Regions from separate parts of the Mesobacillus sp. S13 genome, predicted to be linked through region 3. Evidence: predicted binding sites of a transcription regulator. Region 3 holds the regulator's gene; each other region holds the start of a gene.

Region 1 (4,021 bases), 1.2 Mb from region 3:
TCAAAAGTAACGATTAAAGTCAATGATAATGGTTCCTTAAGGATTACTGGTGATGTTGAATTGCTGGATGGTGCCGGCAATAAGTATGAGACAAAGCCTGCTTTCTCGCTTTGCCGCTGTGGCATGAGCAAGAACATGCCGTTCTGCGATGCTTCCCATAAAGGGAAATTCGAATCAGCAGTCCGTGCTCCGCAAGCTGATGAAACGGAATAATTCATGTGAGGGCAATGGTTCATCCATTGCTCTTTTTTATGGGGATTCATTTCACCGAACCACTCTTATAAGAGGGCCCGTGGAGTTGCTTGATGATTTGACTACCATTCTTCCGCAAGCCTGACATCGGCAATGCTGGAAATCCCGATCTGATGGATTTCTTCGAATCGGTCCACGATATGGAGCTTCTGCCCAAGTTCATTCCAATAATGGATTTTTCCGATCACCAATTCATATTTTCTTTGCCTGTAATAGGTGATGCTGAGCGGACGGTTATACTCCATTGCTTCGAGGATCGTATCATTCAATTGCTCCAGCTGCTGTTCATCCAGCTGCTTTTCCTTTTCATATTCGTCCTCCTGTGACCAGTCACGCAGCATCTTGACATGTTCAGGTAGCATCATTGATGTCCATTTAATTCTTCCGCGGTCGCGAATCATCTTGCTCTCCTCCTCCTTTTATCAACCCTTATGCCCGCCAACGAGTGCGGCGCGATGCCTTGCTGTTCCGGCTGCTGTATAGGACACTGCCCTTAGGAGCGCTGTCGAGCCGTAACGGCTGCGGATCCGGTCCATTGCGTAGCCAAGCTCTTTCTTTTTCCAGCCGTTTTTTTCAAAAAGATTCAATTGGAATTCGCTGTCGGTGACGAGATTCCCGAGTGCAATGGAAATGCTCCGCACCGTTTTTCCTGCATAGTTCTCGGCAAAAAGCTCGAGGCAGACACGATATAAATCCATTGTGATATTTGTCGGCTCCACAATTGTTCTTGAGCGATGGAACCCTCCGCCGAATTCATCCTGGCTGTAGCCAACCCCGAAGCTGATCGTCCGGCCTGCTTTCCCATGGCTCCTTGCCCTGCGAGCGACCTCCTCGCACATTTCGAGGATGACATGCTTGATTTCCTCTTCTTCCTTATAGTCGCGAAGCAGAATCTGGCTTTTCCCGAAGCTTACCTGCCCTTCCATGATTGGCGCGCCGATATCCGAAAAATCGATCCCCCATGCATGCCAGTACAGCTGGTTGCCCATGATGCCGAACTTTTTCTCCAATTTTTCAAGATCATAGCGGGCCAGCTGGCCGACTGTGAAAATCCCCATGCTGTTCAGTGTTTTTTCGACGCGGCGGCCAATTCCCCACATCTCCCTGAGGGGTGAGACGTTCCACAGCTTTGTCTGGACATCGTCATAAGTCCATTCAGCAATGCCCTTCTTCTTTGCATCAAGGTCAAGACAGAGCTTCGACATCAGCATGTTCGGCCCAATCCCTATGGCACAGGGAAGCTGGAACTCGCGCTCAATATCATCTTTGATTTTTTTTGCGATTGAGGCTGCGTCTCCCCAAAGCTTCGAAGCTCCGTCTACCTTTATGAAGCTTTCGTCGACACTGTAGGTATGGATCGCTTCCTTTGGAACATAGCGATTGAATACACGGGAGATTTCTGTGGAGATTCGCAGGTAGGTGGACATCTGCGGATCAACGACAACAATTCGCGGATCATCAGGAATTTCAAATTTCCGTGATCCAGTCTTGATGCCAAATTCTTTTTTCAAACGCGGTGAGGCTGCGAGGACGACGCTTCCCGGGCGATCAAGATTCCCGACGACAGCCAGATAGCAGTCAAGAGGGTCGAGGCCAAGCATCACGGCAGAACAACTCGCATAGAAGCTCTTCATATCCACACATAAAATTTTATTTTGCGGCATTTCGCTGTAATCGACCATGTTTTCTCTCCTTTCCGCAGGGCATCCACCAAAATAAGAACATCTGTTCCGTTTCATTATACCCATTATATTAAGCGAATATGTGTTCGGTTTCAATGGTAATTTTCCGGGTGACTGACTTAATTAAGGTGTAAATGGTGAGTGATGCCAGGAATGGAGATTTTTACGGAAGGGTGTTTCCAGAGCGAGGTTCCGAGTATAATCAGATCGAGAGGTGCTGTTTAGATGGATAAAGAACTCATTCGTAAAATGGTCCAGAAATGCTTCGTCCAGTACCGTCATGAAGGTTCACTGCCGTTTGGCGAGGCGGAATTCAATGAAATTTACATAAAGATTGTGGAACAGAAAAATGAGGAACCTGAGACGGATTTGCATGACATCATCAATGATGCGGTATATGAATTTTTAGCGACGTAAAAAAATTCCCGGAATGGCAAAGGCTGCCCTGCAAACAGGACAGCCTTTGATTATTTTATCTTGATATTTGCTTCGCCTTTGATTGTTGCGGGATAGTCATTCAGCTTTAAGGTAATCGGGCCCAGTGCTGCTCCTTCACCGAAGTATGGGATTAAAATATCAACCGGCAGTTCATTCGTGCTCAACCTGAAAGAAGCAGATCCGTCACCAATTTCATCTCCATTCGAATCGACTGCCTGTTCAAAAGAAATATTGGTATGTCCTTCCTTTGAATTCCTTTGGAAGGTAAGCATCAACTGATCTTCTTCCCTGCTGACTTTAAGCAATCGACCATCACTTGGAGCCTTCACGATTTCCAGTTTATCGGGATCAACAATAATATCAAGCTCCTTTTTATCAAGTGCCCGCACGGAATTGAAGCGAAGATAAAGCTCCTTAGGTTTTTTAAAATAATTGCTCTGCAGGTAAAACTCTTTCGTGTTCTTCTCCGAATGGCTGATGATGGTTCCATTGTTGGTCGCAGCCCATTCTTCTCCTGTTTCATCCACAAGCCTCAAATCCTCAAAGCCAAAAACATGCTTGGTGTTCTGTTCATCAAAATGGGCCGTTACCCCAATTCTCGTAGGGTAAATGGACACTTTTTCAATAGTGATTTTCTGGCCTTCGAACTCGACTGTCTTGTTTAACTCAAACACTTCTTTTTTATTCTTGAATGCTTCTTTATCAATCGAAAATGGAAGTACCCACGTGTCATCAAGCTTAGCCAGAGGCTGGCCATCTTCTGCTTCTCCTTCAGCGAGCTCAATACTGAGTTTCAAATTTTCCGGAAGGTTATTCCCATAAAACTCATATGTTGCCTGAAGCAGCTGCTCGTTATTCTGTGAATTATCTATCCATCCGCCAAAAGAAGACACGGTTTCTTCGATGTTATTTCCGTCACTGTCGGTCAATTTCAAGTTCTCAACCGAAATTTTCTTGTGCCCGCCTGAAGAATGAATCTTATAAAACATCACCATCATCTGCTCATCAACAATGACCGAATCTAATGTGACCTTAAGGCCGTCATGTTCATCAGATACACCGATTTTCTGCGCGAAATCATTTTCAACGGCTGCAGTCAGCCCTTTATCATAGCGGACAAGCTCGACGATCTTCTCCATCCCAGGTATCGCGGTGACATACGTAGCAAATGTTTCTGACGTCCTCAGCAACGCGGTAAAAACAAAAACCAGGATTGCTGCTGATGCAAATGTCCTTATGAAGAAAAGGGTTTTCTTCCGCTTCCTTTTCCCCTTGCTGATTCCGGCTGCGATGGCCCCATCCAGCTGCAATTCCGGAACTTCGATATTCTCAAGTGCGGCCTGAGCCTGTGTCAACTTTTTTTCTTCAGCATTAAGCATAGCCCAATCCTCCCTTATCTTCGAGCTGCCCGCGAAGTTCCTTCAGCCCTTTATTCAGCCAAGTCTTCACGGTGCCTTCGGGACATTCGAGAATCTCGGCAATTTCCTTGATTTTAAAATCATGCACGTATTTCAATTCAATGACCTGCCTCGTTTTAGAATCCAGCTTGCATATGATTTCCTCAACCTCAAGCCAGCTGGACTGGTGCTCGGTGCCCATCAAGCTGATGAGATCATTGCTGACGAGGATTCGCTTCCTCTTTTTTAATT
Region 2 (4,021 bases), 1.5 Mb from region 3:
AGTGGCTATATAAATAAGGGCATTACCGAAAAACTGCTGGAATGGGCGGATTTATCCCTGAGGAATTTTGCGGACTTGAAAAAAGAGCTTGAGACAGAGTCTCCTGCCATCCTCCACGGGGATGTGGCCCATCACAATTTTTTGCGCTCAAAGGCAGGAAAGCTGATGATCATTGATTTTGATTTAATCAGCTCTGGGTCAAGAGCATATGATATGCTGCAGTATGCCAATCGGATTCTGCCTTTTTTGGATTGGCAGTTTGAATCACTGGTAAAAATAAAACATTTGAACAAATGGCTGGATTCTGAGGCTTTCCTCTTCGGGCTTCTGTACCCTGCTGATATTTTAAGGGAGTGGAACCGCTTAGTGAGAGATCGAAATCATTTAAATCCGTATAGCCTGGCACCAATCGTGGAAATGACTGTCAGCCAGTTTCAGCAAAGGACACAATTCCAGGAGGATGTGAAAGCAAGACTTGGTTTTTAGGTTAGATTTTGGACGTATCTGTCAGAATGAAAATCTGTCCCCATCCGCACTCTAATAATGAGCATGTAAAGTGCTCATTATAGCTAGGATGGGGGTTTTTTGATTGAACAGGATGTTGTTCTTACCTATAGCTTCCCTTCTTACGATCGGGCTGGCGGCTTGTAATGAAAATAATGATGCCGCTATCCAGGACAGGAATGCCGACCGTGGGCAGCCACTTGGCTATTACTCGAATGAAAAAGGAAATGAAATAGACGTGATGGATGACCGGGAAGGTGGAATCACGGAAATTTTTGACCACAATTTTGGTAAGGAGGGTCTAGCCGGAGAGAATCGGAAACGGGCGATGCTGCAGTCCAGAGATGAAAACGGCAACCCTCCAAATCCAACTATCCCGCGTTCAGATCATGACCATAACTTTTTTCAGAGGGATAATAAATACAGCCGCGGCGATTTGAATTACCATGGACATTTGAGCGAGCATAGAGGCAGCGGCAAGGCAAGGATCTATTCGAACAACGAACAAGATAACGAAATGGCCCGGAAAGTCGGGATTGCAGCTGAATCGGTCGAGAATGTCGACAAGGTAAGATCTGTTTTATTCGGCAGGGAAGTAGAAATAACAGTCAGCTATAAGGACAAGTCACAGAAAAAACAGACAGACAAGAAAATCAAAAAGGCTGTCCTTCCATATACGGAAGGCAGGGTGCTCCGTGTCATTGAGGATGAAGGTACCTTCAGCAGATCAAGGAATATAGACTATGACCGGCGAAATGGAAATCCAAGGGAAAGCATCAACTTCAATCCTTAATCAAAATAGAAGGCAGAGTAACCTCTTGCCTTCTATTTTCATGTATTTATTTAAAGGATAAATAAGTTTATTTTGGCTACACTATTAGTGAAAAAGAACAAATTTTAGCAAATAAGAGAGGTGGACAGCAATGGCTTCAATCAAATTATTAAAAGTATTAAGCTCAGCTGTTATTCTCCTAATCAGTCTATCGGGATACAGTTTAGTACTTCAGACAGAGCCGGTTTTTGCTGAGAAGCCTGAAGAATCAGTCGAGGAAAGCGAACCTCTAAAAGTCACCATCATTTTGCAAAGAGTCTATCTGGATGGTGAAATGAGTGAGGAACGGATTGTGGAAACCATTTGGTCCATGGAGGACTTCTGGGCCAAATATGACGAATGGCAGCTAGTCGACATGGAAGCCAATAAGGCGGTGTTCAGGCAGGAATATGATGATATTTCGCCGCTATTGAAGGCAAATGGTTATTTCGGTTTATCGGATGAAGGGGTCCTTACAATCTTTAATGGGAGACCTGAAGGTTCGAATATTATTCAATCTTTCTTTCAGATTGACCTTGGCAGACTTGAAAGTATAAAACGAGATCAATTGAAAAAGGGTATACCAATCCGCAATAAGCAGTGTTATGAAGAGGTATTGGAGACTTTTAAACCCTATACAGTGATTGAAAACAGTGAAGAGCCGGGCTGACTGGCTCTTATTTGTGTTTCTAGAGGTTTTCAGAAAGGTCAGCTTTCTAAAAAAAATGTACATACGTTCGCCTTTTCGCATATTTTTATTCATACCTATAAAAGGAGTATGTTAAAATGAGTTACAGCAAAGCAGAGGGGCGAGAGTATTGTATGAATTCATAAAAGGTACCGTCGATTTCGTCGGTCCTGAATATATAGTGATTGAAAACAGCGGGATTGGATACCAGATTATGACACCAAACCCATTTGTCTTTACAAAAGAAGCAGGGAAAGAGATTTGTATTTATACATATCATTATGTCCGTGAAGATCTCATCGCTCTTTATGGATTTAAGAATCGAGAAGAAAAGGCACTTTTCACAAGGCTGCTGAATGTTTCGGGAATCGGTCCGAAAGGGGCCTTGGCCATCCTGGCGTCAGGAGAACCCGGTCAAGTGGTTCAGGCAATCGAAAATGAAGACGAAACGTTCCTGGTCAAATTCCCTGGTGTAGGCAAGAAGACTGCCAGGCAAATGATCCTTGATTTGAAGGGAAAACTGCATGACCTTGTTCCAGACTATTTCCCTAATCTGTTCAATGCGGACGAGGTAGCAGCAACCATAAGCCAGTCTACCGAATTTGATGAGGCGGTGTTGGCACTCAAGGCACTTGGTTACTCTGAAAAGGAAATACGCAAAATCACTCCTGAGTTAAAGAAGGAAACATTGACGACGGATCAATATATCAAGAAAGCATTACAGAAGCTATTACGATAATGCTGAGTTAAAATAGACTGATACGATTAAGTCGGTCAATCAGCTTATTAGAAGGGTGAGAAACTGATGGAAGAACGAATCATCTCCAGTGAAGCGGGCGACCAGGATGTTTCATTTGAGCAGAGCCTGCGTCCGCAGACACTCAGGCAATATATTGGCCAGGATAAAGTGAAAGCAAATCTTGAGGTATTCATTGAAGCCGCCAAAATGAGGCGGGAAACGTTGGATCATGTGTTGCTCTACGGACCTCCTGGTCTGGGCAAGACGACACTGGCAGCCATCATCGCCAATGAAATGGGCGTCAACCTTAGGACGACTTCAGGACCGGCCATAGAGAGGCCTGGTGACCTGGCAGCCATCTTAACGGCATTGGAACCGGGCGATGTCCTGTTCATAGATGAAATTCATAGGCTCCCAAGAACGATCGAGGAAGTACTCTATCCTGCTATGGAAGACTTCTGCCTTGATATTGTCATCGGTAAAGGGCCAAGTGCCCGGTCAGTCCGGCTTGACCTTCCGCCGTTCACGCTTGTTGGTGCAACTACTCGTGCTGGTTCGCTGTCAGCTCCATTAAGAGACAGGTTTGGAGTTCTGAGTCGTTTGGAATACTATAATGAGAAACAGCTAACTGATATTGTCGTCAGAACGGCTGAGCTTTTGGAAACCGACATTGACTGGCCTGCCGCTCAGGAGCTGGCGAGAAGGTCCCGAGGCACACCGAGGATTGCAAACCGCCTCTTGAAGAGAGTGCGCGACTTTGCTCAGGTGCGCGGAAATGGTGCTGTAGAGGAAACTCTTGCCCAGGAAGCTTTGGAACTGATGCAGGTTGACACCCTGGGTCTTGACCATATAGACCATAAATTGCTGAAGGGCATCATTGAAAAATACCGTGGAGGCCCTGTCGGTTTAGAGACGATCTCCGCAACCATCGGAGAGGAATCCCAGACAATTGAAGATGTATACGAACCATATCTATTGCAGATCGGGTTTTTGCAAAGGACTCCTAGGGGAAGAATTGTAACGGAGGCCGTATACCGACATTTCAAAATGGAGGTGCCTGAACGATGACGGGTGCAGCCAAGTTTGTGATGATCGCCGGTGCAGTGATTTTTGTCATTGGGTTCATCATGCAGTTTGTCAATTTGGGAAGACTGCCAGGAGACATCGTCATTAAAAAAGGCAATACAACCTTTTACTTCCCCATTGTAACGTCAATTCTGGCTAGCATCATCCTATCGGCAATCTTTTACTTTATGGGCCGATTCAGATGATTGGTTCA
Region 3 (4,021 bases):
AATTAGTTTTTGATGCAGAAATGTTCCTGATTGATGAGTACCATTTAAAAATCATGGAAGAATATCTTGAGTTTTTCGCATATGGTCTTTCAATTTTCTTGAAGAATGACGAAGGTATTTTCTGGCTTGAAGAAAATGAAGTGCAAACTTCACTCGTTATCATGCCACGACTGGTTGAGGATATATTGAAAAAAGAAGTATTTTCTCAAAACATCCCGTTCGTGTTTTCTTCTGCAACCCTGTCACAGGCTGGAGATTTCAGCTATATCGCGAATAGCCTGGGAATCGAGAAATACTCCTCATTTACTGTAGCGTCCCCATTTGATTACGAAGACCAAATGGAACTGGTCGCACATGTTGAGGACGATGAAATGAAGAAGTGGGAAAAGATAGGGGATGACCTAAGAAGCAGTAATGGCAGCTCGCTTATCTTATTCTCTACTATGCAGGAAATGGAACGATTCCGGGCTTGGACTGAAAAACAAAAGTGGAGCTTCCCTATTTTGTTTGAGGGTGACCGTGAAATCAGTGAAACGGTAAAGGAATTCCAGACTGACACTGTGACCGTTTTATGTTCCTACAATCTTTGGGAAGGACTGGATGTGCCAGGAGAGTCATTGATTCAGGTTATCATTTCTTCCTTGCCATTCCCGCCTCATGACCCGGTCTTCCAGGCGAAAAGAAAGCATGCACAAAATCCCGCTCAAGAGGTAGATCTTCCATATATGCTCCTTCGCCTAAGACAAGGGATGGGAAGGTTGATCAGAACGAATCAAGACAGCGGTACCGTGCATATTTGGATCACACAAAATCAAAAAACTGCACACATAGAAGAATTAAAAGGTGTATTGCCTGTTCAACAGATACACTGGAGATAGAAAAATCCCGAAAGGAAGAATCCTTTCGGGATTTTTTATGCTAGTTTCTGCAACCGCACTTCCTGTGGCGGCGGTCACGATCGTCATCCCGGTCATCCCGAGCACCAGCTACTAAATCCTCGATCAAACAACGGCGCACAGCACGGCAAAGGTCATCAAAATCAACAGTTGCCCTGACTCTGTCCCTGTCACGGTTAGGGTAAAATACACCTGCAACATCATTGTCATTACGATTGTATCCCATCAGAAACTCAACTCCTTTCCAACATGAAAGATACTTACACAATATCTTATGTGGAGAGGGACAAGTTGTTAGGGTTTGTACCTAGTTTTTTTATAAATGTGCTAGTTTAATAAATTAGCAGCTTAAAAGGTTCATAGATAATGAAAAAAGCAAGCGAAGACGCTTGCTTTTTTAATGCATATGGCGGTAGACACCGATAACCTTACCAAGAATGGATACATTACGAAGGATAATTGGATCCATAGTTGGGTTTTCCGGCTGCAGCCTGAAATAATCCTTTTCCTTAAAGAAGCGCTTTACTGTTGCTTCATCGTCCTCTGTCATCGCTACTACAATATCTCCATTATTAGCAGTCTTTTGCTGCTTGACAATCACATAGTCCCCATCAAGGATTCCCGCTTCGATCATACTGTCACCCATGATTTCAAGCATGAAAACCTGCTCATCATGCGGAACAAGGCGATCTGGGAGAGGGAAGTACTCTTCAACATTTTCAATGGCGGTAATCGGCATACCCGCTGTTACTTTACCAACAACAGGAACATTAACGACATTATACTTTGGAATACGTGCATCATCTTCTATTTCGAGAATTTCTATTGCACGCGGCTTAGTAGGATCGCGTCGAATCAAGCCTTTGCTCTCAAGTCTGGCAAGGTGTCCATGGACAGTGGAGCTAGAGGCAAGTCCAACTGCTTCGCCTATTTCACGTACGGATGGCGGATACCCTTTTTTCTTGACTTCGCCTTTTATGAATTCAAATATATCTTGTTGCCGCTTAGATAACTTTGTCATATTCACGCACCTCGTATATTTTTCTTGTCCTAATTATACCATGTCTTTTCCACAGATACAAACATAAGTTCGAATTTTTGAGTTGACACAAAACAAACGTTCGATTTATAATGAAATCAATAAACCGAACATACATTCGTTAAGAGGTGTCGAAATGAAAAAACTATGGGAAAACTATTCATATGGAATGATCTTGCTTGCTGTCAGCTTAGTCTTCACATTCGTGGCTAAAGCTCAATTAAATAACGAAGAGGCTTACATAACTGTTACTATAGAAGAAGGACAAACATTATGGAAGATTGCTGAATCATTTGCCAACGAACACAATTTATCTGAAAATGAATTTGTAAGCTGGGTAGAAAAAGAAAATGGAATTGTCGGTGAAATGGTCTATCCGGGTGACGAGCTGGTAATCCCTGTTGTGGCTGAACAGATTGAACCTACTCAGATTGCCGGAGCAGGAAAGTAGATTGGAACAGAATAAGGTGACAACATGAAAGCAATCATTTATTGCCGTGTAAGTACAACGAAGGAAACACAGGAAACTTCTCTTGCCAGGCAGGAAGAAGAGCTGCTTCGACTGGCAGGCAGTTATGGCTTTGAAGTAGCCAGTATCATTAAAGAACAGGCCAGCGGTTATGATCTTGAAAGAGAAGGGATGCTTGAGCTGCTGGAATTGATTAAGGATAAAAATATAGGGGCACTGCTGATCCAGGATGAAACGAGACTTGGAAGAGGAAATGCAAAAGTTGCGATCCTACATTGTATCCTTAAAGAAAATGTGAAATTATATAGTGTCTCGCATAGTGGGGAGCTGCAACTTTCAGAATCAGATTCCATGGTGCTCCAAATTGTCAGTATGGTCGAAGAGTATCAAAGGAAAATCCATAACATTAAAATCAAGAGGGGCATGAAGCGGGCGATTGAACACGGATACAAACCCCAGCGCAATCTAAAGAACCAGGGTGATCATTCGGGACGGGAACGAAAAGAGATGCCGATTGAGGAAATAGTCAGGCTGCGCAATAATGGGCTGACCTTTGCGGAGATCGCTGCTACTCTAAGGGGATTCGGATATAATGTATCCAAAGCAACAGTAAACCGAAGATATCTTGAGTACATAGAAGCAGACGAATAAAAGCTCTATTCTTGTAAAATCTCAATAATTTTAGTAAGATGACATTTGACGTAATTTTTTACAAAGGAGCTTTACAATGCTATCAAGTGATAAAATTGCTAGAATCAATGAACTGGCAAGGAAAGCAAAATCATCTAAGTTGACAGAAGAAGAAGCAAAAGAACAAACGAAGCTTCGAGCAGAATATTTACAGTCTTTCCGGTCTTCTATGCTTAATACACTTAAAGGTGTTACCATAGTGGATCCAGAAGGCAATGATGTTACACCTGAAAAACTTAAAGACGAAAAAGCGAAGAACAAGCTTCATTAAATATATGCAGATTTGGAATACATGCCGAATGTATTCCATTTTTATTTTGCTTATTTTCTTATTACAATAGAAAAAATGAAAAAAGGGCGTTACCTGCTCGTTTCATCTACTGATTTAATGGAAATTAGACTAAGTAGGATAGAGAATGCGATGTCTTCAATCTGTAAAAGCGTACCTTAGCATCTGTTTTTTTAAATTGAAGAGCCATGCATTTTACATATCATTTGCGATATTGTGTCAAAATATATAACAATACGGCCATTTCTGTCTCTTTCAGGCACAATTTGTTGTATAATGATTGCTCTCGCTATAATATTAAGAATGTAGCTAGTACCTATAGAAAGGATGTATATTATGTTTAAAGAAATTGATATGCTTTCAATTGATTCCATTCGTACCTTATCAATTGATGCAATTGAAAAGGCTAATTCCGGCCACCCTGGCATGCCGATGGGGGCTGCTCCGATGGCTTACACACTGTGGACTCGTTACATGAACATTAACCCTAAAAACCCAGAATGGTTCAACCGCGACCGCTTTGTATTATCTGCTGGGCATGGTTCCATGCTGTTATACAGCTTGCTGCATCTTGCAGGATATGACTTAACGATGGATGATATTAAGCAGTTCCGCCAGTGGGGAAGCAAGACTCCAGG

Evidence for each region. The regulator LexA, encoded in region 3, represses DNA repair genes until DNA is damaged. The targets are predictions, from matches to a motif close to CGAACATATGTTCG.
Region 1: a site for LexA is predicted at 2,010-2,023, ahead of LGO15_RS16270 (Y-family DNA polymerase). Genes of this name have one in related genera too.
Region 2: a site for LexA is predicted at 2,042-2,055, ahead of ruvA (Holliday junction branch migration protein RuvA). Genes of this name have one in related genera too.

Annotation. Positions count from the first base shown of each region.
Region 1 is NZ_CP084622.1:3,167,702-3,171,722, forward strand. Features, by position in the region: gene LGO15_RS16260 (CDGSH iron-sulfur domain-containing protein) at 1-213, shown strand, start outside; gene LGO15_RS16265 (YolD-like family protein) at 315-653, opposite strand; gene LGO15_RS16270 (Y-family DNA polymerase) at 675-1,934, opposite strand; gene LGO15_RS16275 (YqzH family protein) at 2,160-2,351, shown strand; gene LGO15_RS16280 (DUF4179 domain-containing protein) at 2,402-3,751, opposite strand; gene LGO15_RS16285 (sigma-70 family RNA polymerase sigma factor) at 3,744-4,021, opposite strand, start outside.
Region 2 is NZ_CP084622.1:3,428,072-3,432,092, reverse strand. Features, by position in the region: gene LGO15_RS17615 (aminoglycoside phosphotransferase family protein) at 1-486, shown strand, start outside; gene LGO15_RS17610 (YhcN/YlaJ family sporulation lipoprotein) at 599-1,297, shown strand; gene LGO15_RS17605 (intercompartmental signaling factor BofC) at 1,428-1,985, shown strand; gene ruvA (Holliday junction branch migration protein RuvA) at 2,134-2,742, shown strand; gene ruvB (Holliday junction branch migration DNA helicase RuvB) at 2,809-3,810, shown strand; gene LGO15_RS17590 (DUF2905 domain-containing protein) at 3,807-4,013, shown strand.
Region 3 is NZ_CP084622.1:1,961,950-1,965,970, forward strand. Features, by position in the region: gene LGO15_RS09805 (ATP-dependent DNA helicase) at 1-878, shown strand, start outside; gene LGO15_RS09810 (hypothetical protein) at 919-1,122, opposite strand; gene lexA (transcriptional repressor LexA) at 1,294-1,917, opposite strand; gene LGO15_RS09820 (cell division suppressor protein YneA) at 2,072-2,386, shown strand; gene LGO15_RS09825 (YneB family resolvase-like protein) at 2,411-3,055, shown strand; gene LGO15_RS09830 (DUF896 domain-containing protein) at 3,132-3,365, shown strand; gene tkt (transketolase) at 3,720-4,021, shown strand, end outside.